3 regions of the Flintibacter sp. HCN-6482 genome follow, and region 2 is predicted to be linked to each of the others. Evidence: predicted binding sites of a transcription regulator. Region 2 holds the regulator's gene; each other region holds the start of a gene.
The links. Region 2 encodes LexA, which represses DNA repair genes until DNA is damaged. Its sites were predicted from a motif close to CNAACANNTGTTNG; they were not measured.

Region 1: a site for LexA is predicted at 3,094-3,107, ahead of WKS99_RS03230 (four-carbon acid sugar kinase family protein). Genes of this name have one in related genera too.
Region 3: a site for LexA is predicted at 4,078-4,091, ahead of WKS99_RS00415 (putative DNA modification/repair radical SAM protein). Genes of this name have one in related genera too.

What each region holds. Positions count from the first base shown of each region.
Region 1 covers NZ_JBBKBK010000001.1:656,670-666,781, reverse strand. The annotation lists gene rpmA (50S ribosomal protein L27) at 1-201, shown strand, start outside; gene WKS99_RS03240 (PPC domain-containing DNA-binding protein) at 331-753, shown strand; gene obgE (GTPase ObgE) at 778-2,058, shown strand; gene WKS99_RS03230 (four-carbon acid sugar kinase family protein) at 3,208-4,479, shown strand; gene WKS99_RS03225 (iron-containing alcohol dehydrogenase) at 4,473-5,633, shown strand; gene dapA (4-hydroxy-tetrahydrodipicolinate synthase) at 5,657-6,565, shown strand; gene WKS99_RS03215 (PdxA family dehydrogenase) at 6,577-7,659, shown strand; gene WKS99_RS03210 (hydroxyacid dehydrogenase) at 7,672-8,661, shown strand; gene WKS99_RS03205 (hypothetical protein) at 8,658-9,407, shown strand; gene WKS99_RS03200 (lactate racemase domain-containing protein) at 9,432-10,112, shown strand, end outside.
Region 2 covers NZ_JBBKBK010000001.1:824,043-834,154, forward strand. The annotation lists gene WKS99_RS04115 (MBL fold metallo-hydrolase RNA specificity domain-containing protein) at 1-1,056, shown strand, start outside; gene WKS99_RS04120 (DUF975 family protein) at 1,165-2,049, shown strand; gene lexA (transcriptional repressor LexA) at 2,208-2,825, shown strand; gene WKS99_RS04130 (YlmH family RNA-binding protein) at 2,936-3,736, shown strand; gene WKS99_RS04135 (DUF4177 domain-containing protein) at 3,761-3,982, shown strand; gene WKS99_RS04140 (DUF896 domain-containing protein) at 3,996-4,199, shown strand; gene WKS99_RS04145 (DegV family protein) at 4,314-5,177, shown strand; gene ytvI (sporulation integral membrane protein YtvI) at 5,323-6,480, shown strand; gene WKS99_RS04155 (S1C family serine protease) at 6,619-7,992, shown strand; gene WKS99_RS04160 (DEAD/DEAH box helicase) at 8,237-9,418, shown strand; gene WKS99_RS04165 (hypothetical protein) at 9,415-9,993, shown strand.
Region 3 covers NZ_JBBKBK010000001.1:77,849-87,960, reverse strand. The annotation lists gene WKS99_RS00430 (glucosyltransferase domain-containing protein) at 1-149, opposite strand, end outside; gene WKS99_RS00425 (MFS transporter) at 384-1,679, opposite strand; gene WKS99_RS00420 (TIGR03915 family putative DNA repair protein) at 1,973-2,752, opposite strand; gene WKS99_RS00415 (putative DNA modification/repair radical SAM protein) at 2,788-4,053, opposite strand; gene glsA (glutaminase A) at 4,301-5,218, shown strand; gene WKS99_RS00405 (TIGR03943 family putative permease subunit) at 5,313-6,260, opposite strand; gene WKS99_RS00400 (CobW family GTP-binding protein) at 6,318-7,433, opposite strand; gene WKS99_RS00395 (S41 family peptidase) at 7,520-9,394, opposite strand; gene WKS99_RS00390 (TlpA family protein disulfide reductase) at 9,585-10,112, opposite strand, start outside.

The sequences.
Region 1 (10,112 bases), 170 kb from region 2:
CTGGGCGTCAAGCGGGGCGACGGACAGTTTGTGCTGGCCGGCAATATCCTGGTCCGTCAGCGCGGCACCCACATCCATCCCGGCGTCAATGTGGGTAAGGGCAGCGACGACACCCTGTTTGCTCTGAAGGACGGCAGGGTCAAGTTTGAGCGCCTGGGCAAGGATCGCAAGCAGGTTTCCATTGTGGAGATCGCCCAGTAATTTCGTTGCTTAACAGAAGGCCGCAAACGGACTCCGTTTGCGGCCTTTTTCCAGTCCCGGAATGTGACGCCCCGCCTTGGACAAGGATATGGGACAGAAAACGGGGAATATTGTGAAGGAGGATAAAATATGGACTACCGCAAATTTGAACAGGGCTATGTGCTTCGCCTGGACCCCGGCGAGGAGATCGTGGGCAGCCTGACCCGGCTGGTGGAGCAGGAGAGTATCCAACTGGCCAGCGTATCCGCTCTTGGGGCGGCCAACGACGTGACCATTGGTATTTTCAACACAGTGGAGAAGAAATACTACTCCCAGCGATACCAGGGGAACTATGAAATTTCCGCTCTGGTGGGGAATGTCACCCGTAAGGAGGGCGAGCCCTATCTCCACCTCCACATTACCATCGGCAATCCGGTCACCGACCAGGTCCATGCCGGCCACCTGTCCTCCGCCACCATCAGCGCCACGCTGGAGCTGTTCCTCCAGGTGTGGGACGGCCAGGTGGGGCGGAAGTTCAGCGATACAGTGGGGCTGAACCTGCTGGAATTTTGATTTGAGAGTGAGGAGGTGCCCCAGATGGCAGCGCCTTTTGTAGATACCGCAAAGATCACCGTCCGCTCTGGCAACGGGGGAAACGGTGTGGTCTCCTTCCACCGGGAGAAATATGTGGCGGCCGGCGGCCCCGACGGGGGCGACGGCGGCCGGGGCGGAAATATTGTGGTAGAGGTCAACGACCATATGTCCACCCTGATGGATTTCCGCTATAAGAGGAAGTATGTGGCGGGAAATGGGGGCGACGGCAGCGGCAAGCGATGTACCGGCAGGGACGGGGAGGACCTGGTCCTCAAGGTCCCCAGGGGCACTATCATCCGGGACGCCGAGACCAGGGAGATCATCAGGGACATGTCCGACGACAGGCCCTTCATCCTGTGTAAAGGGGGGCGGGGCGGCTGGGGCAACAAGCACTTTGCCACCCCAACCCGGCAGGTGCCCCGGTTCGCAAAGGCGGGCTTGCCCGGAGAGAGCCGGGATGTGGTGCTGGAGCTAAAGCTGCTGGCCGACGTGGGGCTGGTGGGTTTCCCCAACGTGGGCAAGTCCACCCTGCTGTCGGTGGTCAGCCGGGCCCAGCCCAAAATCGCAAACTACCATTTTACCACCCTGTTTCCCAACCTGGGGGTGGTCTATGTGGAGGATGGGGTGTCCTTCGTCATGGCCGACATCCCCGGCATCATCGAAGGGGCGGCGGAGGGCGCCGGCCTGGGCCACGATTTCCTGCGGCATATCGACCGCTGCCGGCTGCTGGTCCATGTGGTGGACGTGTCGGGCAGCGAGGGCCGGGACCCAGTGGCCGACTTTGAGGCCATCAATGAGGAGCTGGCCCAATACTCCCCCGAACTGGCTGGGCGGAAGATGCTGGTGGTGGCCAACAAGGTGGATATCATGGAGGACCCCGCCCTGCTGGACAAGTTGCGGGCCCATGTGGAGGGAAAGGGACTGGAGCTCTTTGAGATGTCCGCCGCCGCCCACCAGGGCACCCAGGAGCTGATAAAGCGATGCGCCCAGGAGCTGGCCCAGTTGCCTCCCGTGGTGGTGTACGAGCCCACCTATGTGGAGCGGCCCCCGGAGGTGGATACCGAGGGAGAGGTCAATATCCAGGAGTTTGACGGCACCTGGGTGGTGGACGCCCCCTGGCTCCAGCGGCTTATCGCCAACGTCAATTTCTCCGACTATGAGAGCCGCAACTGGTTCGACCAGAAGCTGCGCCAGTCCGGTCTGTTCGACAAGCTGGAGGAGATGGGCATCAAGGACGGGGATATCGTGTCCATGTACGACCTGGAGTTCGAATACCAAAGGTAATTTTATCTATAAAAACACCGTTCCATAATTGCGGAACGGTGTTTTTCGTATATGGAGGAAATTTTTTCGTACTGTATTTACATAAAGCTTTTGATTTTAGAATCTTATATAAAATTTTGTTGCCCGTTACTATATTTCCTAAAAAATAGTAGAAGATCCGTTATTCCTGAAATTCCGACTAGTTGTTTTTTGAAGGGCTTTTGGTATATTACGGTATAACTTTATGCACACAGTAAAGTAGTGTAAACCAAGACGTAGTAAGTCTATTGGTAAAATCCAGCTTTGCCGTCAACTAACAGAATAAAAAAATATACAGGCAACAATATAGACGATTACGAGGCCGCCAGCAAGAAAACCGATATTTGTATTCGTACGGTTAAGCAAATGTTTAGCAATACATTTGGCTACCCAAAGAGGGCAAAAATAGAGTGAACAGTCCATACAGGAATAGTTGGGTAATGAATTTAGGAGGGCTATCAAAAGACTAGGACGGACCTGCATCTATTTCTATAAGTTTGTTGATAGAGGAAGTATCTGTACTTAAAAATGGGGGGTAGGTCTATTTATATAAGACATACACTATTTTACTGCTATTACTGCCGAATATGTGTCAGAAGGAAATTTGGTCCCTTGCGTATGTTAGATATGGTATGAAACGATTTATATTGCTGTCTTCCCATTATCCAAAGGTCATGACAAAGTTACGCGCCTTCTTTCTTCTACCTTTTTCCTTCTACCTTACATCCAGGAATAAAAACGGCTACACCATAGGAGAGGGAACAGTGAAATGGTAAAATGTATACCAGTGAAGCCGAGTTAGCGTAGATTGACAACAGAAAATGCCCCCAAGATCCCTCCACGGTATCCGCGGGGGGATTTTTATGCCCATAAGCAATTAGATATGGTCATACTGCCCAATGATGATAGAGGGCTTTCCTATATGAGAGGGCGGCGAGATATATTTTTGCATAAAACGCTAGAGAAATCGTTTCAAATATAAACAATTTTTACAAGTCAAATGGATTGATATGAAAAGAAACAAAAGTTAGGATTTGATTAAGTAAATGATATATAGGGATGTCTTTTCTCAAACTCATTTTCAAAGATTAAGGATGTTCCAAAATAAAGCAGTTTGAATGAGGGAATGTCATGATTAAGCTACTGGTTATTGCAGATGATTTTACTGGGGCTTTGGACACAGGAATACAATTTAAGGCTAAAGGGACCTTGGTTCGAGTATATACCCCCCAAAACCAGAATATTTTTGCTGGGCTGGAACAGGGAGTCCAAGTGCTTATTATTGTTGCTGAGACTCGGCATATGCCTCCAGCAGAGGCTGGAGAGATCGTGGCAAAGATCGTGAGTCAGGCCCAGCAGGCCTCTGTCTCCTGTATCTATAAAAAGATAGATTCCGCATTGAGGGGCAATATAGGCAGTGAACTTTCTGCTATGCGGGCTGCGGCCCATGGTAAACAGCTCCATTTTATTCCGGCCTTTCCTAAAATGAATCGAGTAACAGTAAATGGCATCCACTATATTGGGCAGGTCCCAGTGGCAGACAGCGTGTTCGGTTCTGACCCTTTTGAGCCAGTCAGGCACTCAAATATCCAGAACATAATTGGGGAGCAAAGTAATATACCAACATATTTAGTCGCTGCGGGAGAAGACATACCCGATAAAGAAGGTATTTTGATTTATGATGCAGTCACCGACGAGGACCTTCTTCAAATCGCTCAAAGATTGAATGACTGCCATCAGCTGAAACTGCTGGCGGGTTGTGCCGGATTAGCCGCGGTATTGCCAAAATTGCTAAATCTGACACAGTATGACTGTAGAAGACCCGCTATGAATCCACGCCTCATCACCGTGTGTGGTAGCATCAATCCCATCACTATAGAGCAGTTGGACACTGCGGAAAAGAATGGCATGCATCGTATCCGATTGACACCACAACAGAAATTGGATCCCACCTGGTTGGAGAGTGAGGATGGAGAGTGTGTTCTTGCTCAATGGCTGAACAAGCTCCAACATAGTACAGCCGCTATAATCGATTGTGGAGGACCGGAGGAAGCTGAGGAGACCCGCAGCTATGCGCTGACTAGGGATATGAATATAGAAGCGACAAGAAGCGCTATTGCCCAGTCTATGGGAAGACTATTAGAGCGGATGCTCGAAGGCGGTTTGGAAGCGACACTGATGCTGACTGGTGGTGACACACTGTTGGCATTTATGAGGGAAATTAATCAAGACAGTTTGATTCCAGTGTGTGAACTGGTGCCTGGGGTGGTTCTTTCCCGAACAGAGTACAATGGGAAACGAATCGATCTAATTTCAAAATCCGGAGGATTTGGTTCAGCGGAATTGCTGACTGATCTAGCCAAAATAATTGCCCACAGTGGCGAGGAGGAATTAGTATGCTGAAAGAATACAATTTGAAAATGCCCCACGCAGTATATGGTGGAGAGAATGCCATCGGGAACATCACTGCTATTATTCAAAACTGTAGAGCAAAACGGGTAGCTATGTTTACAGATAAAGGCATCGAAGGCTGCGGCTTGTTCGCCTTACCTGAGGAAGCTGTGAAGGCATCTGGTGCCGACTACTATGTGCTGGATGATCTTCCCGCAGAACCTTCCTATAAAGCAGTTCAAAAGTTAGTTGACCAATTCAAGGCATCCGGTGCAGACCTAATTGTCGCTTGCGGTGGCGGATCGGTAATGGACGCAGCAAAACTCGCTAGCGTATTAGTAACAGACCAGTATGGTGTAAAGGAGCTGCTGGACAAGCCTGGTCAGGCACAGAAGTGTGTCCCTATCATTCTTATCCCTACGACTGCTGGAACGGGGGCAGAGGTTACCCCAAATGCTATCGTGGCCGTACCAGAAAAGAACTTGAAGGTGGGTATAGTTAACGAAAATATGATTGCAGACTATGTGATCTTGGATGCCAGAATGATCAAAAATTTGCCCAGGAAAATTGCGGCGGCTACTGGGGTAGATGCCTTAGCCCATTGTATCGAGTGCTTTACTAGCAACAAAGCGAACCCTTTCAGTGATTTGTATGCCCTAGAAGGTCTGGATTTAATCTTGAATAATATCATGGATGCTTGTAACGATTCGGAGGCCATGGAGGCCAAAAACCGGATGCAGATCGCCGCTTATTATGGGGGATTAGCCATCACGGCCTCTGGTACTACAGCGGTTCATGCACTGAGCTATCCATTGGGCGGCAAGTACCATATTGCCCATGGCGTTTCTAACGCAATCCTGCTGGCCCCTGTCATGCGATTCAATGAGCCTGAGTGCCGAGAAAGATTTGCTGTCGCTTATGACCGCTGTGTCCATGGAGAGAAGACCTGTGTGACTGTGGAAGAAAAGAGCGCGTACATGCTGGCCTGGATGGAGAAGATCGTCAAGGATTTGGACATTCCAACCAGTCTAAAAGAGTTTGGCGTTCCGGCGGAAGACCTAGACGGCTTAGTAGAGGCTGGGATGCAGGTCCAGAGACTACTGGTCAACAATATGCGACAGGTTACTCCTGAGGATGCCAGGGCATTGTATCTTGAAATACTTTAATTTAGAGGAAGAAGGAAGCAAAAATGATGCAGATTGAGTTAAAAGGCATTATCCCGCCAATCCTCACTCCTATGAATTCGGATGAGTCCGTTAACTTGGATGTGCTGCGGGAGCAAATTGAACGAATGATTGAGGGCGGCGTTCACGGCCTGTTTCCCTTTGGAACAAATGGTGAGGGCTATATACTAAGTGAAAAGGAAAAGATTGAGGTGCTGGAGGTTACTATTGACCAAGTAAATGGCAGGGTACCCGTCTATGCCGGCACAGGCTGTATTTCCACTGCTGACACGATTCGAATGAGCAAAAAGGCTCAGGAATTGGGCGCGGATGTACTGTCCATTATTACCCCGAGCTTTGCCCTGGCCTCTCAGAAGGAGTTGTATAACCACTATGCTGAGGTGGCCAAGCATGTGGATATTCCCATCGTTCTGTACAATATCCCGGCACGTACTGGCAACAAGTTGCTGCCGGAAACCGTTGCCAAGCTGGCGAAGGATGTGGATGTGATTATGGGGGCCAAGGATTCCAGCGGCGACTGGGACAACTTGCAGGCATATATCAACCTGACCAGGGATTTGGACAAGGGCTTTAAAGTCCTGTCTGGAAACGACTCTTTAATCCTTCCTTGCTTGAAAGCGGGAGGGGCCGGTGGTATTGCGGGCTGTGCTAATGTGTATCCCCATGTATTGGCCTCCATTTATGATTTGTTTAAAGCCGGTAAACTGGAGGAAGCTGAAGTGGCCCAGGAATCCATCGCTTCATTCCGGGCGATATTTAAATATGGAAATCCCAACACCGTAGTCAAAAAGGCTGTTTCCATGCTGGGCTATCCGGTGGGCGACTGTCGACGCCCCTTCAACTACCTATGTGACGAGGGGGTAGAGGAGTTGAGAAAGGTGCTGAAAGAAAACGCGGATAAGGGCATGTGCTGAGGAGGAAGAAAATGGACAGACCGATTTTGGGTATTTCAATGGGGGATCCCTTCGGCAATGGCCCGGAGATTACGGTCCGGGCCTTGGCGAACAAGGGCATTTATGACCGCTGCAGGCCCCTGGTTGTAGGGGATATGAGCAGCATGGACTATGCCCTTCGGGTGGCCAAGAAAGTAAGAGGCGCCACGCTGACCCTTAACCCAGTCAAGTGTGTGGAAGAAGCCAAGTTTACATATGGAACTATCGACGTGCTAGACCTGGGATTAGTAGCTGTAGATCAAATTCCAGATACTGCTGACCAGGATGTGCCGCAACCTTTCGGCATAGGCGCTTGCCGGTTAGGTGGTGAGGCATCCTTTCGGTATGTGGAGAAAGTGATTCAAATGGCCATGGCGGGCGAGATAGATGCTACTGTTACTAATGCTTTAGCCAAAGAAGCGATCAATATGGCCGGTCATCACTACTCCGGTCATACTGAGATTTATGCTGACTATACCAAAACTGACAAGTATACTATGATGCTGGCCCATAACGACCTGCGGGTGGTTCATGTATCGACCCATGTTTCCCTGAGAGAGGCCTGCGATCTTGTGAAAAAGGAGCGGGTACTGGAATGTATCCGCATTGCTAATGAGGGATGTAAAGCTTTAGGAATTGAGAAGCCTAAGATCGGCGTGGCAGGCTTAAATCCTCACTGCGGGGAGAACGGGATGTTCGGTCGAGAAGAGATTGAGGAGATACAGCCCGCTGTTGACGCGGCCATGGCTGAAGGAATCTGGATTCCTGAGAAAAAACCTACACCGCCTGATACCGTGTTTTCCAAGGCGCTGGGCGGCTGGTATGACATTGTTGTAGTCATGTATCATGACCAAGGCCATATCCCCCTGAAAGTGAAGGGATTTGTCTATAACAAAGCTGAGAGGCACTGGGATGCTGTAGCGGGAATCAATGTTACTCTGGGACTTCCTATTATCCGGGCCAGTGTGGACCATGGTACTGGCTTTGGCCATGCAGGTAACGGACACGCAAATGAGTTGAGCTTGGTCAACGCCATGGATTATGCAATCACTCTGGCGAACCATAAGAAAAGGTAAGGAGGGGACCCTATGAAATTCGTTATGACCCAGGCTGTTTGTCCAGAGGGGATGGAGCTGCTGAAGGATACAGCTGACATCTATGTGGCAGATGACCAGGACCCTAATAACTATTTGGACCAAATGCGGGATGCGGATGCACTTATTGTCAGAATCGCCAAATGTGATGGACATGCTATTGAGCATAGCCCCAACCTGAAGGTTATCGGCAGGACCGGAGTGGGCTATGACACAGTAGATATAGCAGCTGCGACCGCAAAGGGCATCCCGGTTGTAATTACTCCGGGGGCAAACAACCGAAGTGTAGCCGAACATACTGTAGCCATGATATTTGCCCTGTCTAAAAATTTAATAGAGGGGCAAAACGAAATGTGCACGGGTAACTGGGAGATTCGTGGGGCCAAGAAGGCTTTTGAGTTGGAAGGAAAAACAGTTGGCGTAATTGGGTTAGGCGCCATTGGCCGGGAAACTGCCAAGATATGCCGGGGCTGCGGCATGAAACTGGCCGGTTATGACCCTTTCCTGGAACAAGAAAAGATTGAGGCTTTGGGAGCTGACTACTATGAAAATTACGAAGATCTGCTGAAGATCAGCGACGTAGTTACTATCCATGTCCCTCTTACAGAGGAGACCCGAGGCATGATTTCTAAGAGACAACTGTCTATGATGAAGCCGACAGCTCTACTTATTAATTGTAGCCGGGGAGGGATCGTCAATGAGTCTGACTTAGTGGAAGCTTTAAAAGAAGGTGTTATCGCTGGGGCAGGTACCGATGTGTTCTGTAGTGAACCACCCAGGGCAGATGATCCACTGCTTACCTGTCCAAACTTGGTCCTCAGCCCCCACTCAGCCGCCCAGACCCGGGAGGCAGTCATTAAGATGGCGCAGATGTGCGTTAAGGGGTGTCTGGCAGTATGCCGAGGGGAGAAATGGCCGTATGTAGCAGACAAAGCAGCATATGACCATCCCAGATGGGCAGGCAAAGATTGGGCCCAGGTATGAGTCCCATAGAAACAGCTATAAAGAATTTGAGCCGAAAACGGCTGATCATGATGGCGGCAAATCTGCTGTACTTTCTGGCTCTTCTCATTGCGGGAGTTGCGCTTTTCTTGGTAGGGATCGGGCCGATGGGCTATATGGTGGCAGGTATTCTGCTGGCTGTCTACCTGCTGCTGGTCAGGCCGCTGAACCGCCGATATATTGGGTGTGTCCGTGGGGCCATCTTGACCTATGCTGTCTGCGCCTGCTTGGACCAATTTGAGTACAGCCCTAAAGACGGCGTGGACCAGGCCGCGGTTCTGTCGGGCGGTTTGGGCTGCTCTGGTAGCGGACGAGCTTTTTTGAGCCGAGAGCTAGTCCGGGGCCAAATGGGAGACATCCAGGTGGAGTTGGCAGATGTGACGTTTCCTGTTGTGGAAAATGGCTTGAACGCTATGCTCAGTGGGTGCTATATCAGGATAACCTATCCGGGGATTCAATTTGTCCCCCTTTGGATAGAGGGAGAGGAAATGCCGGAACTGCCCAAACAGGAAAAGAAGCTGATTAAACAGATTGGATCTATGGCGGCCAATGGCCTATTTCTTTGCATAAAAGGGGACAGACTGGAACTGATTCTGCGGGGGCGATTCCTCGGATATCGGATCAATCCTTTGATGCCTATCACGGAGCGCAGCATAACGTATAACCCTCTTCCAGAGCTGGGGTGGGCGCTTCAGTTGGTTCGCTTGCACAAGAGGGAAGAGATGTGACTTGCCGTTGGAAAGGAAAATACGATGGAAATTAAAGAACAATCTGGTCTTCGTGCGGTGCTAGCAGATGTAGAATTGCCGCGAATGGCCATGATTAGACAAAAATTCCCCAGAGATGGAATAGAGGATGTTGCTGCCTATCTGATGGAAAAGCTGGATCGAGAGGACTTGCGGTCCCGTATTAAGCCTGGAATGCGGGTGGTTCTCACCGGCAGCAGTAGAAAGATTGCCAATATGCCGCTGATCCTGAGGGAATTGGCTGACTATGTGAGGGCGCAAGGCGCTCATCCCTATATCATACCAGCGATGGGTAGTCACGGAGGTGCTACGGCGGAAGGACAACGGGAGATTCTAGAGAGTTATGGAATTACAGAGGAGGCCTGTCGATGCCCCATCTTCTCCAGTATGGAAACTGTGCAGGTGGGTTCTCTCTCCAACGGCGATGAAGTGCGAGTGGATCGCTTTGCGTATGAGGCGGACGCAGTCATCGTTGTGGGGCGGATCAAAGCCCATACAGCATTCCGGGGAGCTTATGAGTCAGGCCTGGTCAAGATGATGGCCATTGGTATGGGAAAACGTGAGGGAGCAGACTCCCTGCACCGGGCGGGATTTCAATGGATGGGGGAACGGCTTCCACAATATGCCAAGGTGATTTTTGATCACACCAATATAATTTTTGGCGTAGGTACTATCGAAAATGAATTT
Region 2 (10,112 bases):
TTCTCCGGAGATCTGGGCAACGTAGACCAGCCTGTCATCCGGGACCCCTCCTTTGTGACAGAGGCGGATTATGTCATCATGGAGTCCACCTACGGCGACCGGAACCACCAGCCCCCAGAGAGCTATACCGAGGCCCTGGCCGCCCTCATTGACGACGTGTTTTCCAAAGGTGGCAACATTGTTATCCCCTCCTTTGCCGTAGGCCGTACCCAGGAGCTGCTCTACTTCCTCCGAGAGATCAAAAATGAGGGGATGGTCAAATCGGTCCCCAACTTTACCGTCTGCGTGGACTCTCCCCTGGCCGCTGAGGCCACCAAGATCTACGCTGGCGATCTTCACGGCTACCTGGACGAGGAGGCAATTGCCGTCCTGCAGGGTGGCGACAACCTGTTCACTTTCCCCGGCCTGACCCTGACCCAGTCTACCGAGGAATCCAAGGCTCTCAATATGGACAAGAGCTCTAAAATCATCATCTCCGCCTCCGGTATGTGCGATGCCGGCCGCATCCGCCACCACCTGAAGCACAACCTATGGCGCCCCGAATGCGCTGTGGTCTTTGTGGGCTATCAGGGGGAGGGCACTCTGGGCCGCCGTCTGCTGGAGGGGGCCAAAAGTGTAAAGCTTTTTGGTGAGGAGATCGCCGTCCGGGCCCGGATCCTGAATTTCCCCGGCCTGTCCTCTCACGCCGACCGGGATCACCTGCTGGACTGGATCGGCCATTTCTCCCCCAAGCCGGACCAAGTGTTCGTGGTACACGGGGATAGTGAGATCACAGACCTCTTTGCAAATGATTTGAATGAGCGGGGCATCCCCGCCCACGCGCCTCTCTATGAGGAGGTCTATGATCTGCTGGGAAATCGTATGCTGGCAAAGGGCGTTGTTCTGGAGAGCAAGCGGACCACAGGCGGCGCCTCCGCTCCCTCCGCCGCCTTCCTGCGGCTACAAGATGTGTCCAAGGACTTGGCCGACCTTATCAGCCGCAGCCGGGGCCGTTCCAACAAGGATCTGTCCAAGCTGGCCGATCAGCTTCGGCAAATCATGGACAAGTGGGAATAGAGAGGCGTTTGAGCCGCCGCGAGCAGCGCGGATGGACCGGAGCGAAGGTTCGCTCCTGCTGGCAGCGGCGCCCTTCCCCAACTATGACAGTAAGAACGGAGAGTTTTTATGGAGATCGACCGCAGAGAACTGAAAAGGCAGGCTAGGGAGGCCATTCGGGGCTCCCGTCCTTCCTTCTGGGTGGTCACCTTGGTATATCTGCTGATGACCACTGGTGTTTCCACACTGGCCGGCCTGCTTGTTCCGGCCCCGGACACAGGAAACATCAGTCTGCCGGCTTTGTTCCTTTCCATCCTCCTCTCCCTGTACTCCACGGTAGTTGGCTTTGGCTTTACGCTATGGTCCATGTGGACCTCCCGGAAGCTGTCTCCCGGACTGGGCGCCCTAGCCGATGGCTTCTCCGTGGCCCTGCTGGTTATCATGACCTCCATTCTGATCTTTCTCCACACGCTGGCCTGGTCCCTGCTGTGCATCCCCGTCGTCTGGCTGGTCCTAATTCCGGTTCTTCTCTCCCCAGGCCTCTCCTTCCTTGTGATCCCCGTTCTAATTGCCGGCATCATGATTTTCTCTTATTGGGTCTCTCTGCGCTACGCCCTGGCCTACTATTTGCTGGCCGACCACCCTGACTACGGGGCCTTCGCCGCGGTCCGCCGCAGTGTGGAGCTGACGCGGGGCTGGAAGTGGGAGATGTTCAAGCTGGCCTTTTCCTTCATCGGCTGGGAACTGCTTGACCTGCTTCTCTACTCACTGGCACTACTTCTGGTTCTGGTCCAGGGCGGTTTCTTCCAGTCTCTTTCCCTGGAGCACTACGGGGATGCCTACATGGTCTATCAGATTATCCTCTCCTATCCCCGCTCCGCCCTTCTTCTCCTGCTGGCCTCCATCCCGGTAAAGCTGTGGCTCTATCCCTATCGCTCCGTGACCATGGCCGGCTTCTACGACGCCCGGCTGCGCCTCCAGCGGGAGGGTTCTGTGGAGATGCCCCCTCTCTGAACATCCAAAGCTACCCGCCAGGACCTCTAGGTCCTGGCGTTTTTTAGAGGCTTCCTTAGTTTTGGAACATTCGTTTGACATTCGTACAAATGTATGATAAAATACATCTAAATTTTAGTGTGTAATTTTCTGTCCGTCTGCCGAAAGGAGCCCTTGCCATGGCCAAACTGACCGCCAAGCAGCAGCAGATCTATGACTATATCCTCTCCTTTACCAATCAGCACGGCTATCCCCCTTCGGTCCGGGAGATTGGCGCGGCGGTGGGACTGAAATCCCCCTCCACCGTCCACTTCCACATGAAGGGGCTGGAGGAGGCCGGTGTCATCGTCAAGGCAGAGGGCAAGACCCGCGCCATCTCCCTGCCGGGGGCATCCATGGGCCCGGTGGCAGAGGAGGAGGACCCCCACGCCAACCAAATACCCATCCTTGGCAATGTAGCCGCCGGCACCCCTATCCTGGCCCAAGAGTGTATTGAGGACTACCTCACCTTCGACACTGCCGGTCTGTCCGGGGAGCACTTCGCCCTCACGGTCCGGGGCGAGTCCATGCTGAACGCCGGGATTCTGCCCGGTGACCTGGTGGTGGTCCACCGCCAGCAGGAGGCCCGGAATGGTGAGATCGTAGTGGCCCTTTTTGAGGATGAGGCCACCGTCAAAACCCTTCATAGAAAAGACGGCCGCACCTGGCTTCTTCCCCAAAACCCTGATTACCCGCCTATCGACGGCACCAAAGCCGAGATAGTCGGCAAGGTGGTGGCGGTAGTCCGACGGTACTAATTTTGTCCCTCTGCGGCCGGTCATGCTCCCCATGGCCGGCTTTTTTCGTTGACAATCCCAGGTCCTGTCCAGTATACTGAACAGGCAAACAGAGGGAGGCGAGAAGGGTCGTGACCAAGAAGGAGCTTCTGGACCGCTGCGCCCGTGACGGGGCGGAGCGGGTGCTGCTGGCCCGTGTGCTGGACAAGCTGGAACTGGCTCAGGACCGGGGCATCCCAGCCCATACCCCCTTTCTCTCGCCGGGTGAACAGGCCTCTGTCACCGATTTACTCAACGCCTGGGGGCAGCCCCGCCATATCTTTTGGGGTGGCTTTCCCGGCGCAGAGCGGGCCCTGTGCGCCTTCCTCCCCGACTGGCAGGATGAGAACGACCTCCTGTTGGACCCAGAGGGACCGCTGGCCGCATTGGAGGCCGCCTTCCCTCCCGGTTCCGAGTTAAGCCACCGGGATATTCTGGGCTCCCTTATGGGCCTGGGGTTGACGAGGGAAAAGCTGGGGGACATCTTGCTCCCTGGCGACAGGACCTGTCAGGTGATCCTGCTCCGGGAGGTACTGCCCATTCTCCTCTCCCAGTGGGAGTCCGCCGGGCGTTGGCGGTTAAAGCTCCGGGAAATTCCTCTGGCTTCCCTTTCCCCTGGAGAGGCGAAGGTAAGGCTCATCCGGGACACAGTCGCCACCCCTCGCCTGGACGCGGTGCTTGCCGCCGGTTTTTCCCTGTCCCGCTCCAAAGCCATGGCCTATATCTCCGCCGGCAAGGCGGCCGTCAACCACCGGGAGTGTCTCAAAGGGGACAAGCTGGTGGATGTGGGAGACATTCTCACCTGCCGCGGACTGGGCAAGTGCGTGGTCCGGGAGATCCCCGGCCAGTCCAAAAAGGGACGGACCATGCTGGTATTGGAGAGATATATTTAAGCCGCCGGATAGGAGGGCACAGCTATGGCACACTATGAATATGAATTTGAGGTTCTGGCCCTCTCCGCCGGAGGGTACAGCCTGTTCGGCGGCGTCGGCATCCGGACTGAGGGCCACCAGGAAGTCATTCGAAGCCGGGCCGCCGCCGGCTGGCGTTATGTGGGCTATCTGCCCAGCGTTCAGCGGGCCTCTGGACATATTGAGACCATCGAGCTGGTATTTGAACGCGAGATAGAACAGGAATAAGGGAGGGAAAGGCATGGAGCAGAAGAAGATCGACCGCATCAATGAGCTGGCCCGGAAGGCCAAGTCTCCCGCCGGCCTCACCCCAGAGGAGGAGGCTGAACGGGCCCTGCTGCGACAGGAGTATATCGCCGCCTGTAAGTCCAATCTGATGGCCCATCTGGACAATACCCTCATTCAACATCCTGACGGCACCCGGACCCGGCTGCGGAAGAAGTGATCCGCTCTAGCCGGAGCAGGGGTTCATTGACAATCTCCCCGGCATCTGGGATAATACTCTCGATCCTTTTATGTCCCGCCAGGCGCTTATCCTATCTTTTTAAGGAGGCCCCCCATGGCTCATATTAAATTTTCTACCGACTCTGCTTCCGATATTCCCGCCGCTCTGCGGGAGGAGTGGAACATCCAGGTCCTCCCTTTTCCCATCGCGATGGGCGACAGGGAGTATATGGACGGCTTTGACTTCACTCCCGACGAGTTCTTTCAGATGCTGCTGGACAGCCCTCAGATCCCGACCCACGCCCAGTTGAACCCCTATCTCTTCACTGAATGCTTTGAGAAGGCGTGGAAAGAGGGCTATACCGATCTGATCCACACCTCTATCAACTCCAAGGGTTCAGCCACCTATGGCAACGCCATACAGGCCCGGGACGAGTTCTATGAGGACCACCCCGATGCCCAGGACACCTTCCATATCCATATCATCGACTCCAAAAACTACACCATGGGCTACGGCTGGGCGGTGGTGCAGGGGGCCAAGATGGCTGCTGCCGGCGCCCAGGCGGGAGAGATCGTGGATTTTATCCAGGATTGGGTGGATCATGTCCGGGTGATCTTCGCCCCTCTTGACCTGCGGTTTGCCAAAAAATCCGGCCGGATCTCCGCCGCGGCAGCCTTCATGGGCGAAGCCCTGGGGTTAAAGCCCATTATGACCTTCGCCAACGGCGAGTCCAAGATACTGTCCAAGGCGCGGGGGGAGAAAAACGCGATTTCCGCTGTTGTGGAGCTGTGCAAACAGGAGCGGAGCGCTAACAGCCCCTATCTGGTCGTCCATGGCAATAACCTGGAGCAGGCTGGCAAACTGCTAGAAGCCTGCCGCCAGGAGCTAGGCTGTGAGCCTGCCCTGGAGTATTTCATCGGTGGTGTGGTGTCCATCAACGCCGGCCCCAATGTAATTGGTCTGGTATATCGCACATAAAACTCTTTTTGGGTCCGGCTGTGGCGAGCAGTCGGACCTTTTTCTTTCTCTGGGACAGGCAGGCATCCCGAAATTTACATTTTATTCATGCTTTTTCTGGTAAGGTAGAGTAGGATACTGAAAAACAGGGAGGGATATGATACCAATGAAGCCTGGGCAACTGACCTGGCCCCAGCGGGGCGCCCTGTGGCTGCGGCTGGCCATCCGGCTGGTGCTGTCTCTGGCCGCCGTCCTTCTGGTGTCCTTTTTTGGACGGCCCCTACTGACACTTTTTGCCCCCTTTGTCTGCGCCCTCATCGCTGCCGCCCTGCTCAACCCCCTGGTCAAGTGGTTCCAGCGCAAGCTGGGATGGTCCCGAAGCGTGCTGACCTTGCTCCTTCTGCTCCTCCTCTTCGGTCTGGTAGGGAGTGCCCTGGGATGGCTGGGCTACGCGGTTGTCCGTCAGGTCATCAGTCTGGCGGAGAACTGGGACGGGGTAGTGGCCGCCGGCATCAGTGTACTGGACCAGCTGGACCAGATGTTTCAACAGGTGGTGGCCCAGTTCCCGATCCAGATCGCCGGCCCGGATCAGGGCTTTCTCGACTGGCTGGTGGACACCTTATCCTCGGCGGCCCCTGACCTGGGGAACCTGGCCACCTATGCTGGAGAGAAGGCAGTCTCCTTCTCCTCCTTTCTGTTGGCTCTGGTCTTTTTTGTCATGGCAACCTTTATGCTGACGGCGGACTACCCCTATCTCCGCTCACGGGCCGCTCAACATCTGGACGAGGGGACGCTCCACTTTCTGGGGCAGGTCCGGGCCACCGCCCTGGGGGCCTTCGGAGGCTATTTGAAGGCGGAGCTGCTGCTCTCCATCGGGGTATTCTTCATCCTGCTCATCGGCTTCTTTGTCATCCGTCAGCCGTACGGCCTTCTGCTGGCTCTGGGACTGGCCATTATGGACTTTATCCCCATCATCGGCGCCGGCACGGTCATGGTCCCCTGGGCCGTCATCGCGCTGTTTACCCACAACTACCTCGACGCCATCGAGATCATGGTCATCTGGGGCATTATTGCCATGTTCCGCCGGGTAATGGAGCCCAAATTCGTAGGGGACCAGACTGGTCTATCCCCTATCGCCTCTCTGGTCAGTATCTATGTAGGGATGCAGGTAGCCGGAGTTCTGGGTATGATTCTAGGGCCTATCCTGCTGCTGGTTCTGCTGAATCTGGCCGGAATGGGGATGTTCCGCGGGCTCCGGCTGGACATCGCCGCCGCTGTGCGGGACATCGCCGCCCTTCTCTCCCAGCGGCCAGAGCAGATGTGACCTGGTTTCAAACTTTGTTTTGGGAAAGTTCAAAAAATTTATCCTTTTTCTTCATGCTTTTTTCATATTTCGGCGGTATGATATCCACAGTTCAAAGAGGGGCGGCCCCAAGGCCCTTCTTGAAAGGAGTGCATTTACATGGAGTATCCCGACTTCAGCTTTTATAACAGTGAAAACGACGGCTACCGGGGTGGCTTCGGCGACTATACCGACCCCATTCCCACCTCTGGTGGTCCTGCTCATCCCAGCGAGCCCCCAAAGAAAAAGGGGCGCGGCAAGCGTATTGCCGCTCTTTTGCTGGCCTGCGCTGTTGTGGGCGGCGGAGCGGGCGTTGGCGGCGCGGCCGTGTACCAAAGTCTGACCGCCCCCGATACCGTAATCTATGAGGGGGAGCGCCCCCAGGTGGATACGATGGTCAACACCAACAGCGGCCAGCCCATGACGCCCGAACAGCTATATGCCGCCAACCTGCCCTCCTGCGTCGGCATCACGGTAAACACCACGGTGAACATCTTTGGTCAGACCACCACCTCCGCCGCCAGCGGTTCCGGCTTTGTACTGACCCAGGACGGCTACATTGTCACCAACTACCACGTCATTGAGGAGGCGGTCAATGATTCCTCTGTCACCATTGAGGTCTCCTTCTCCAACGGAGACAAATATACCGCCAAACTGGTGGGCGGTGAGAAGGACAACGACGTGGCCGTACTGAAGATCGAAGCTGCCGGCTTACAGCCTGTGACTTTGGGCGACAGCGACCAGTTGGTGGTAGGCGAAAGCGTGTACGCCATAGGTAACCCCCTGGGTGAGCTGACCTATACCCTCACTGACGGCATCGTATCCGCCCTAGACCGGCTGATCACCACCTCCAGCAAAAATGCTAACGGTCAGACCGAAACCACTACCCTCAATGTACTCCAGACCAACTGCGCCATCAACCCCGGCAACTCTGGCGGCCCTCTGTTTGACAGCTATGGCAACGTGGTAGGCATCGTATCTGCCAAGTACACAGAGTCCACCTCCGGTGTGTCCGCCGAGGGGCTGGGCTTCGCGCTCCCTATCAACGACGTGAAGGAAATCATATCTGACCTCATCGAGCACGGCTATGTTACCGGCAAGCCCTATCTGGGCGTTCAAGTCAATGTGGTGGACGAGAGCGTTCAGCGTTATGGCATCCCCGCCGGCGCGGTAGTGGAGTATGTGGCCGAGGGCTCCTGCGCCCAGAAGGCCGGCCTGCAGGTCAATGACATCATCACCGCCATCGACGACACCGCAGTGGACTCCCCCTCCGCTCTGACTGCGGCCCTGTCCTCCGACTACAAGGCCGGGGACACCGCCACCCTCACCGTGGTGCGCCAGCAGCAGGAGGTCAAGCTGACCGTCACCTTCGACGAGAAAAATGCCGAGACCGAGGCCGCTAACCAGAACCAGCAGAACACACAGCAGGGCCAGCAGCAGAGCCCGAATGGCGGCTATTACTACCAGTGGCCCTTTGGAAGCTTCGGCTGGTGATCCTTCTCTCATTCTCGATTCCTTCTTGAAAGAACCGGCTCTGTCCTTGGGATGGGGCCGGTTCTCTCTTTTTGGAAAAAGATGGACAAACCGCAGAGAAAACGTTATAATTTATTATGGAATAATATTGGGGGCGAGCTATTTCGTCCTTTTTGATTCGGGGCCGCGCCGGGAAGGGCGTTTTTTCTGTGTCTGTTTGGAAGGCCTTGGATCACATCCACGAACACAGAAAGGAACAACAAACATGGAGATCAACGGAACATCTGTCAACGAATCGGTCCGGTATGCCCAGCTGGACCTCTCTCCCGCACTGATGCGGGCCATCGAGAAGAAGGGGTATGTTCAGGCCACCCCTGTCCAGGCCGGCGCCATCCCCTATTTCATGGAGTGGAAGGACGTCATCGCCAAAGCTCCCACGGGCACCGGAAAGACCTTCGCCTTTGGCATCCCCATGGTGGAGCACATTGATCCGGAGAGCAGCGCGGTCCAGGCCCTGGTGCTGGCCCCCACCCGTGAGCTGGCCATCCAGATCCAGGACGAGCTAAGGGACCTGTGCGCCTTTAAAGAGGGCGTGCGGGTAGTCTGCCTCTATGGCGGGCAGCCCATTGAAAAGCAGATCACCCAGCTGAAAAAGTCCCCCCAGATCGTGGTGGCCACTCCCGGCCGCCTGATGGACCACATGAAGCGGCACACAGTCCGGCTGGACCAGGTTCAAACTGTTGTGCTGGACGAGGCCGACCGGATGCTGGACATGGGCTTTGTCCGGGATGTGACCCACATTCTGGACAAAATGCCTCAGCGCCGGAACCTGGGGATGTTCTCCGCCACCATTTCCCGGGAAGTAATGGACATCTCCTGGGTCTATCAGCGAGACCCGGTGGAAATCACCGTCCACGCTGATCAGGACAACAAGCCCGATATCGCCCAGTACCGCCTGGATGTAGACCGGGGGGAGAAGGCGGACACTATGGCCCGGCTGCTGGACATGGGCGACTATGAGCGTGTCATCGCCTTCTGCAACACCAAAAACATGACAGACCGCCTGGCCGGTCTGCTGTCCATGCGGCGCATCTCCTGCGAGGCCATCCACGGCGATATCCAGCAGCGCCAGCGGGAAAAGACGCTCCAGAAATTCCGAGACGGCCAGCTCCGGGTACTGGTAGCCACCGATGTGGCTGCCCGTGGGCTGGATATCGACGATGTGGACGCCGTCTTTAACTATGATGTCCCGGACGAGAACGAATACTATATCCACCGCATCGGCCGCACCGGCCGGGCCAAGCGCCACGGGGTCGCCTTCTCCCTGGTATCTACTATTACCGAGGGGCTTCGGCTGGACGACATCCAGAAGGTCACCGGCAGCGATATCCGCAAGGTATATTTTAATGAGCGGGGCGATCTGGTGGCCGCCGTGGAGCGCCCATGAGAGGCGGTCCACGGCGGAGCGGCCTCCTGTTGGATCTGTTCGCCTGCTTTCTAATCCCGGCCTATACCTTGCTCTTTGCGGGCAGTCGGGCCTGGTTCTCCACCAATTTTTCCGTCATCGCGGTGACCGGGCCGGACCACTACCGGGGCTTTCTCTACTGGGGCGTGCTGGCGGGAGGCTATTTCTTCCTGATGCTGATGAAGCTGGCCTCCATTCTGCGCAGCCGTGTGGCTCAAACCGCCGCCATTCTGCTCACCCTGGCCGCCTGCCTGTCCCTTTGCTATGCTCTAGCCATCCCCTATCTCCCGGAGCAGTTTCCCCGATACGCCGACTTGCATGTGATCCTGGCCGCTCTGGCCTGTGTCCTCTTGATGCTGGCCCTGCTGGTCGCCCTGCTCGCCCTATACCGGCGTCAGCCGGACCGGTATGTCCCCCTGCTCCGGGCCTGGTTTATTATCGTAGGCATTTGCGGGGTCCTGTTTCTCATCCCCCAGATGGTCTCCTCGGCGCTGGAGGTGTTTTTCACCATCTCCGCCGCCCTGCTCGTCCGCAAGGCCTGGCTGTACCGCCGATAGTGATTGGCATTTCCATCCGCTTTTTATCTTCTTTTAATCTTTTTCCCATGGATTTTTCACCGGCTTTGGCGTATGCTGGTATCAGAAAGAGGAAGTCATCTCATATCACATTGGAGGGA
Region 3 (10,112 bases), 750 kb from region 2:
ACCCGGCTCAAGCCGTCAGAGTTGGGGATGAGGTTGGTGAAGGCGTACAAATGGACTAAAAGGCCTGTGATCAGGCAGCTGAAAAAGGCGGTCCGCTGGGCGGGAGCGATCCGGCGCCACAGACCGGCGCCCCGTTGGTCAATGGTCATAAGTTCCCTCCTATGTGGGGGCCAGTGTACATAAAATCTCATTCCACATTATAGGCCGTTTTGCGGGATATTGCAAGGGAGAGGAAAAAAGTAGAGGAGAAATTTGGCGGGCCCAATGGACGTATAAACAGTATCACCTTACAGCGGATGGCCAAACAGTGCACGGAAGGAGGATTGGGAAAGAAAACAGGTCCCGGACCATAAGGTCAGGACCTGTTTGGTGTTATGGGAGGACTATCCCTGGCATTCTAGGGCCCAGATTCGCTTGTCCCGCCGGAAGAGCAGGCAGGTGGCCACACCCAGAAAGCCCATGGCCAGGAACAGCCCGGCGGCGCCGGCGCCCTTTCCGGTCCCAAAGAGGGCAGCCCAGAGACTATCTGGACCAAGAGCGGCGGCGAGAGGCTCAAACACCTGATCTACCAGAAAGCCGCCCAGCAGATAACCCACCGGAATGGTGAAGAACTGAAAGGAGTTGCGGGCGGCGTATACCCGCCCCTGGATGTCCACAGGGATCCTGGATCGGAATAGGGCGTCCAGATTGGCGTTCATGATGGGAATACCCACCCAGCCGAGGGTGGCGCCCACACACCACAGAGAAAGATCACGCCCCAGGGCGAGAATAAAATTTTCTGTGGACATTGCCAACAGCAGGGTATTGTAGATGACACGCACCCGGCTTTTTGGGGCCGGTAGGAGGGAAGCGGCTATGCTGCCCCCAAGCATGGCCACACCGCTGACGCTCTGGACCAGGCCCAGGACATTTTCGCCACCCCAAGGACGAGTAAGGGCCAGGGCAGGCAGGGCCGCGTTGAACATGGAGGCCGTCAGGTTGATGGCGGCCAAAAAGAGAATCAGATCTAAAATACCTCGGTTCTCACCGAGATAGCGGAGACCGGCCTGGGTGGAGCGTAGAAGGCTCTCCGTCCGCTCCGGCTTTGGTCCCTGCGGAATGGGGATGAATAGCAGCAGGGAGCAGAAGGCCAGCAGAAAGGTAGCCAAGTCAAAGAGAATGACCCACTCCAGTCCCAGCAGGGTGTATAGGGCAGTGCCCAGGGCGGGAGCCAGCATATTGTTCAGCGAGTAGGACAGAGAACGAAGGCCGCTGACCCGTTGGTAGTGCTTCTCCGGTGTCAGCAGAGTGACCGCCACGTCAGCGGCAGGCTGCTGAACTGTGTTCATCAGGCCGGTCAAACCGTTGAGAAGGTATAGATGCCACATATGAAGCTGACCGGATGCCGCCAGCAGAAGCACGGTCGAGGTGCACAGGGCGGCAAAGGTGTCGCAACAGAGCATGGTAGCCTTCTTATTCCAACGGTCGCTAAGAGCACCTGCGAAGATGCTCACCAGTACATATGGGGCATAGGAGCATACGGAGAGCAGGGCTGTGGTCAGGGCGGAGCCCCGATCCTGATACGACCAGAGCACAAGGGCGAAACTGGTCATGGAGCTGCCCAGAGTGGACAGCAACTGGGTGAACCAAAGGATCAGAAAGGACTTCAGCTCACCAATAAAAGAAAAGACAGATGACATGGGACTTTGCTCCTTTTTTGTTTTATAGGGATAAAACAGGCGCAAAGTCCGGCAGGGGCGGTAAGGAATGAGAAAATACACGCTCCACGCAAATCCGCCCGGTCAGACTTTGCGCGGAGCCGCTCCAATGGCAAGCTTCATGGTACTGTCCTCCTAAGATGCCCATATTCGGGCAAGCTCGCCGTAGCATCACCGGCGGCAGGGACAATGATACCACGGAATAGGGCGAGAAACAAGGGGCGGCCTTACGGCAGCCACGGAGGGTGTTGTCAGAGCTTCCACTGGCGTTAAGGTCAGCCATGGACCTCCGGCAGGGCACGGTCCCACTCCTTTTGGAACTCGGTCATCATACCCCAATACCGCTTAGGCATCTGGGTCATGCGGCACCTGGGATTTTCCCGTCCCCGGATGGAAATCGTATCATAGAAGGATTTCCACAGGCGGCGGTAGGCCAGCTCGCTCTCGCCGGCCGGTCCAGGATGAAAATCTTCCACTGGCAGGATGGCCCACTGGTTCGGCTGGTGGAACAGCGCCTCGCCATGAGTGCGGTCGTGGAGGACGAATCGCTCCTGGGGATATCGAGAGCAGAAATGGGGACGAAGTAGGGGGAGGACCCGGTTCTTGGGCTCAATCTCTCCGACCAGCACGCCGCCCTGGTCGGAAAAGCGGACAAAGCCAGTGTATAGGTGCGCCTCGTTGTTCAGTTGCTGGACCGCTTTCCGTACCTTGTCCACAGTCGGGTCGGTCAGATCCCGGACAAAGGCCGGGCCCCGCTCATAGCCCAGGCGGATAAGCCTCCAGAGCCACAGCTCCTTCTCCGGCAGACAAGTGAGAAATCCGCGAGCGGCCAGTTCCCGCCCCTCATGCCCCAGCTTGGGGGAGAAGGAGCGGTATACACGCTGGGCGTGCTCCTCCACGGTGATAATGGTTCTCTGGGGGTACAGAGAGCAGCAGGGGTCCTCCGGTGTGCGGAACTCAACTGGTTCTTCCTGATTGACATATGTTTCAAAAACACAGGTGAGAAAACCAGAAAAGGTGCCGTCATAGTGGCAGCATACTTGGGTCCAAGGCATGAGATCACCTCCTGAATAGTATGGAGTAGCCCGCTTCAAACAGCTTGGTCGAACAGAGACAGCTGCTCGCCCATGGGAGAGGTCTGAGCGGGGGGCTCCAAAGCGAGCAGGTGGCGCAGCAGGCCGTCCTCGCTGACCCGCAGTCCCTCCAGGCAACGACCGGAACAGGTGAGGAAGTACTGGGCTCGTTTCAGTACCACGCCCAACCTCTTTAGACCCTCAAAGGTCAGTGGACCCACCCGTCGGGCGGTGAGAATACGCCGGGCGCTTGTTACCCCGATACCTGGCACCCGGAGAAGGGCCTCGTAGTCGGCCCGGTTCACCTCTACCGGAAAAAATTGCAGATGCCGCAGCGCCCAGCAGCACTTGGGGTCCATCCTGGGATCCAGATCAGGCTGGCTCTCATCCAGCAGCTCCTCTGCCCGGAAGTGGTAGAAGCGGAGCAGCCAGTCCGCCTGGTACAGCCGGTGCTCCCGTAGGAGCGGGGGCTTAAAGTCCTGGAAAGAGGGGAGGAGAGGGCTGGTGGATACGGGCATATAGGCGGAAAAAAAGACCCGCTTTAGACAATATCGGTCATAAAGTCCTTGGGTGAGGGCGAGAATGTGCCGGTCACTCTCCGGCGTGGCCCCTATGATTATCTGGGTGGACTGTCCCGCGGGAGCGAAGCGGGGGGTATGGCGGTATAGTTTCAACTCCTGCTTGGATAGGGAGATGCCATCCCGGATCTGCTTCATTGGGGCCAAAAGGGCCTCCTTTTTCTTGTCCGGTGCCAAAAGGGCCAAACTTTTGGCACTGGGCAATTCGATATTGACGCTCAACCGGTCGGCGAGCAGGCCCAGTTGGTGGGTGAGGAGGGGATCGGCCCCCGGAATGGCCTTAGCGTGGATATAGCCCCCAAAGCGGTGCTCTGTCCGCAGCAGGTGGAGAGTCTGAATCATCAATTCGGTGGTATAGTCCGGATTCCGAACCACAGCTGAGGAGAGGAACAGACCTTCGATGTAGTTCCGGCGGTAGAAGCCCATGGTGAGATCACACAGCTCTCTAGGGGAGAATGCGGCACGCCGGACGTCGTTAGTCCGTCGGTTGATACAGTACAGGCAGTCGTAGATACAGATGTTGGTCATCAGCACCTTCAAAAGAGAGACGCAGCGCCCGTCGGCGGAGAAGGTGTGGCAGCAGCCGGTCATGGAGGTACTTCCGATGGTTCCGGAGCGTCCTGCACGGTCCAGTCCACTGGAGGTGCAGGCAGCGTCATATTTCGCAGCGTCTGCCAGGATATTCAGCTTGTCTAGCAGTTCCATGGTGTTCGCCTCCAACACAAATATAGAACATTTGTACTATACAATTATAGTAAGAAGGAGCGAGATGTCAAGAGGAAAAATCTTTCTACCTTGGACATTTCGCGAGATGCCACTGTTTTGCGCATTGACCTATGTATTCTGAAACGGGGAAGAATTTATGCTTTCATTGACTTTATTATGAAAGTCAGCTATAATAAATCCATAAAAATGGAGTGCTCCTGTTGAAAAAATACAAGGAGGATGGGGAATGGAAGAGTTGTTGGAGCAGTTACTGGAGGATTGCCGGCCCTATACCCAGCAGGGAAAGGTGGCCACTTATATCCCGGAGCTGGCGAAGGGAGATGCCAATGACCTGGGGATTTATGTGCTCCGCAGCGACGGGCGGCACTATCAGGCGGGGGACTACAAGAAGCGATTTACCATCCAGAGCGTGGTCAAGCCTATCCTCCTGCTGCTGGCGCTGATGGACAACGGGGAGGAGTACGTCCGATCCCGGGTGGGCGTAGAGGCCACGGGCAAGCCCTTTGACGCCATCAATGTCACGGACCAGACCTTGTTCAGCGACCACTTGAACCCCATGGTCAATATGGGCGCCATCGCCATGTGCACTCTGATTAAGGGAAAGGACTATGAGGAGCGATTCCGGCGCCTGCTGGACCTGACCAGGCAGCTGGCCGGAGACCAGGAGATCGATCTGGATCAGCAGGTCTACCTGTCGGAAAAGCGGACGGGAAATAAAAACCGGGCACTGGCCTTTCTGCTGAAGACCTATGGCATGATCGAGGACGATGTGGAACAGGTGCTGGACTGCTATTTCAAAGCCTGTTCCATCTCGGTGAACAGCAAGGACTTGGCCCACATCGGTTTTGTGCTGGCCAACCGTGGGAAGCTGCCTCAGACAGAGGAGCGGATCTTCCCCAGCCGGTATGCCACCTATGTCAACGCCATTTTGATGACCTGTGGGATGTACGACGGCTCAGGAGATTTCGCGGTCAATGTAGGCGTGCCGGCCAAAAGTGGAGTGGGAGGCGGCATTATGGCTGTGGTGCCCACCAGAATGGGAATCGGTATCTTTTCCCCTGGGCTGGATGGAAAGGGAAACAGCCTGGCAGGTATTAAGGTGTTGGAGGAGTTGTCTAAGCGGATGTATCTAAGTATTTTCTGATAAGGGAGGGGGGAGCGATTGAGTTTGCGGATGCTCCCGGCCAAAAGGGAAGAAAAAAGCGGCGCCCGGTACAAAGTACCGGGCGCCGTTCTGCTTATCTGAAATATACCAGGGGATCCTCAGGGCGCTCCGCCTTCTCCACCGACTGGGCGTACAGGACCACGCCCTCTCCATCGTAGACGTCGGCGCGCTCCCACCGGATTTCAGCGGTGACCTTGACCCACTCTCCCTTTTTCAGGGAGCGGGCTCTGTCATACTTACAGAGGAAACCGAAAAAGCGGATATCCTCGGCACAGCAGGTCATGGCGTTGCGGCCGGGGACGAAGGTGCCACGGGGCAGCTTGGAGCCGGTCATGGCCTGGGTTTTCATGGTGATGGTCTTGCCCACATACCGGTCAGGGTGCTCCTGGATATCCAGGTACCAGATGCCGTAATCCGGGTCCTCCAAGGTGATGTGGTCCTCCTCCAGGGAGTAGGGGAGGATATCCTCCACCTCTAACTCCTCCCCCTTCTCGTCCTCAAAGACGATTTCGCACATACGGTTCACCGCCCGGATGGACCGCTTCCAGCCGGCCATGGGCATATCGGGAGTGCAGCGGTTGAAAAGGACCATATCCGCCTCAGTCACCATGTCGATGAACATGGACTGCATATTGGCCAGATACATCTCAAAGGTGGTGCCGTCCACCACATGGATGGCCTGGTACAGCCCCCAGGTCTTGGGCAGCTTCAGCTTGCGCAGAAGGTCCACCGGCCACATCCCATTGAACTCCATCAGGACCCGTTCCGGCTGATAGCGCCGGTCTACTTCCTTCAGAAATTCGGTGTTGAGCTGCTCCTGCCCCTCGATGGGGACCAGGCGACAGTTGCGCTGGGAGAGAAACTGGGGGTCGTACTCCTCCTCGCCATCCTCGCACATGAGGAGGACGGTGCGCTGACCGTCGTTAAAGTAATCCATATTCAGTGTGTCGGTAAGAAGGGTGGTTTTGCCGGCGTCCAAAAAGCCGGTGATAAGATACAGGGGGATCCTACTATCGGGCATGATCTTCACCTCGTGGTATGATATGGATGGGCGGCCATGGGCCGCCCATCTAGCAAATTAGGCCAGCAGGAACAGCTTTTCCAGCTGGTCCTCCTTCAGCTCGGAGCCGATGACACACAGCCGGCCGGTATAGTCGGCGCCACCCTCACGGATCTGGAACTCCTCAGGCACCAAGTCGAAATGGAGCCAGGTCTGCCCGTCGTCACAGGGCACCATGCCCTTGGCCCGGAGGATATAGCCGTAATCCTCGCCCATAGCCAGGGCGGACAGGGCCTCCTGCAGCTCCTCACGACTATATTTCCGGGGTGTTTCCCGGCCCCAGGAGGTAAAGATCTCGTCGGCGTCGTGGTGGTGATGGTGGTCTGCGCCACAGGCCATACAGGTGTCACAGGCGGTGTCGTCACAGATGTGGTCGTGGTGGTGTTCATGCCCATGCTCATGATGATGCTCGTGTTCATGGGCGTGGTGATGTTCATGCTCGTGGTGGTGATGGTCATGGCAGCCACAGTCACAGTGGTCGTCGTGGTCATGATGCTCGTGTTCGATCTCAGCCATCAGATCTTCCGCCAGAGTGTGGCCACCCTCCATGGCAGCGACGATTTGGCTGCCAGTAAGCTGATCCCAGGGGGTGGTGAGGATGGCCGCCTGGGAATTTTTTTCCCGAAGGAGGTGGACAGCGCCGTTCAGCTTGGCGGGGTCCAACTTTTGGGTCCTGGACAGGATGATGGCGGAGGCGTGTTCTACTTGGTCGTTGAAGAACTCGCCAAAGTTCTTCATATACACCTTGGCCTTGGAGGCATCTACCACAGTGACGAAGCTGTGGAGGTGGAGGCCGGGGGCCTCCTTCTGCACCCGCTCCACGGCAGCGACCACGTCAGACAGCTTTCCCACCCCAGAGGGCTCGATCACGATGCGGTCAGGGGAATAATCGGTCAGCACCTGCTTCAGAGCGGCGCCGAAATCGCCTACCAGGGAGCAGCAGATACAGCCGGAGTTCATCTCCGTGATCTCCACACCGGCGTCTTTCAAAAAGCCACCGTCGATCCCAATCTCACCGAACTCATTTTCGATGAGGACGATCTTCTCGCCCTGAAAGGCCTCATCCAGCAGCTTCTTGATGAGCGTGGTCTTACCAGCGCCCAAAAACCCGGAGATAATATCGATCTTTGTCATAACAGTCATATCCTTTCACAGAGAAATATTGATGGCCTGGGGCCCTCTGTTTGGGGGCCTAAGGAGGGGTACAGCGGGAATGCCGGTCAATCCCAGAGCAGTCCGATGCCCTCCATAATCTGATACAGCATCCCGGCAGCCACCTGGCGGGTCCCCAGATCGGCGGGGGCCAGATCGCCCACCAGCGCGTCCAGGGAGGCCAGATTTCGGGCGGGTGCCTGAGCCCACGGAGCGTATTCGTAGTAGGTTGCCCAGTCGGCGGCAGACACCTCCTGTTGGCTGAGATCGTATATATTCATATTGGCCCAAGCGGCCACGGCGGAGAGAATGGTCACCATCTCCTGATAGGTGATGGTGCTGTCCGGGCGGAAGGTGCCATCACCGTAGCCGGAGATAAACCCCATATCGGCCATGGCGGAGATGCCGTCAGCATACCAGGACTGGGCACTCACATCAGAGAACTGGTCCAGCACACTGTGGTCGGCGGGGAGTGCCAGGGCAGTGGCCGCCATAGCGCAGAACTCAGCCCTGGTGACAGTGTTGTCCGGGCGGAAGGTGCCGTCCTCATAGCCGCCCAGCAGCTGATAGGTGGCCAGCGTGCGGATCTCCCGCTCAAACTCGCTCCCTTCCAAGTCGGAGAAGGAACGGGCGGTAAAGTCCAACTGCTTCTCCCGTGCCAGGTCGGCGGGGGATACCTCAGTCCAGGTCCGGGTGCCGGCGCCTTGATACAGAAGGGCGGAAGGGGGCAGAGCCTCCAGCAGCTCGGTAAAGGCAGCCTTGTTGTCTGCGTTGAGCGCCTCACTGATCTTCAGATAGAAGGTCTGGCCGGCCAGAGACAGCTTCAGATGGCCGGAGGCTCGGCTGGGCTCCTCCTGGCCCAACAGGAGGGCGGCGGCAGGGGCGTTTTCAGCGGAAATGACCAGGGTAGGAAGGACGCCTACAATATGGTTGGTGGTGCCGTCGGGGGAGAAGAAGCGGAGGGTGGTGATCTTCAGGCAGTCCCCATCAAAAATACCGGTAGTGTTGCTCTCGTCATAGATGTTCTGGGCAATCCCCTTGCCGAAGGTGCGCTGACCCAGGGCAATCCCCGCCTCATAGTCTCGGATTGCGGCGGCGAAGAGCTCGGAGCCGCTGGCGGAATGGGGGCTGGTCAGGATGACCAGGGGCTTGTCCGTCAGGTCCTCCACCAGGGGGGAGGTGGCCCGGTAGTAATAGCCGCCGGCGCTGTCACGGAAGTAGACCATGATGGCGCTGCCGATGAACTGGCCAGCAGTGAGCGCGGCGGACTCATCTGTACCGCCGGGGTTGGAGCGCAGATCCATCAGCCAGATGGCGGTCTGGTTGTCCAGTTCCTCAATGGCAGCCTGGACCACAGAGGCGGTGCTGGCGCCAAAGCTGGTGCAGTCGATGACTGCCACTCCATCCACCAGATCATAGGTGACGATAGGGATGAGGACCGAGCGGCGCTCCATCGTGTAATCCCGCCGCTGCCCATCTGACTGACTGATGACAGTGATGGTGACCGTAGTGCCCTCCTGGCCGCTGATCATAGTGCGGGGATCCACCCCGGCGGCAGTAGCTACGCCGTCTACGGCAATGATGCGGTCCCCGGCCTCCAGCCCAGCCTCAAGGGCGGGGGAGTCCGGCAGGATGGACATGATACGGTAGCCGTCGTTATAGGCGTTTTCCACAGAGGCGCCAATTCCGACGACTGTGTCCCCATTGACCGAGGAGAGAAAGGCCTGATATTCCTCGGTGTTCATGTAGACGGTGTAGGGGTCGCCGATGGCCTCTAAAATCTCGTCCAGAGAGTCCAGGGACCAGATCTCATCCGGCAGGGGATCCACATAGTAGGTCTGGAGTAGGGTTTTGGCGTCCTCCAGCTCTAGGGCGGAGGCAGGCAGTGCCGTTAAGGACAGAGCGACCGCCAGGGAAAGAAAGGCAGATAAAAATTTTTTCATGGGTTTCTCCTTCAACATAGGGGCCTGTCGTACATCCGCCGGATGCCGCAGTTTGGCATCCGGCGGACAGGGTATAGCAGCTTGAAAATAGAACTTCACCGCATATTCCACATAAAAAATATTATACCTCTTTTTTGTCTCGCTGGCAAGGGGAGAAGGGGGTAAAAGTCCTTCTAGAGAAGCCTTTGGGTTAAGATTCTGGAGCAGGCACCAGATCGGGGCTGATGGAGTGCAGCCCCTGCTGGAGCCCTGCGGCGCTGATCATTCCAGGGGCGTAGAGCTGCAGATTTCCCTGGCTGTCGATAAAATAGGTGTGGGGGAAGCCGGTGACTCCGTAGGTCAGGATGCCCTGATAGTCGATATCGTAATATACAGGGAAGGAATACCCTGTCTCCATGAGAAAAGCCTCCGCCTTTTCTCGCGTCTCCCCCTGCATGGCGTCCCCCACATTGACCATGACAAAATGGATCTCCTGACCGTACTGTTCAAAGGCCGCCTGAAAGTCCGGCATCTCCTCCTTGCAGGGGGGGCAGGTACTGGCCCAGAAGTTCAGCACCACCGGTTTGTCTCCAATCAGGTCGGACAAATCCAATAAATTCCCTTCCGGGGCCTCAAGGGGAAAGGAAGGAGCGGGGACGGGGCTGCTCTCCTTGGAGGAGGAAGCACTGTCCTCTACCGGGGGCAGGCCAGGGGATCTGCCCTGGGAAAGTTTGTTGTA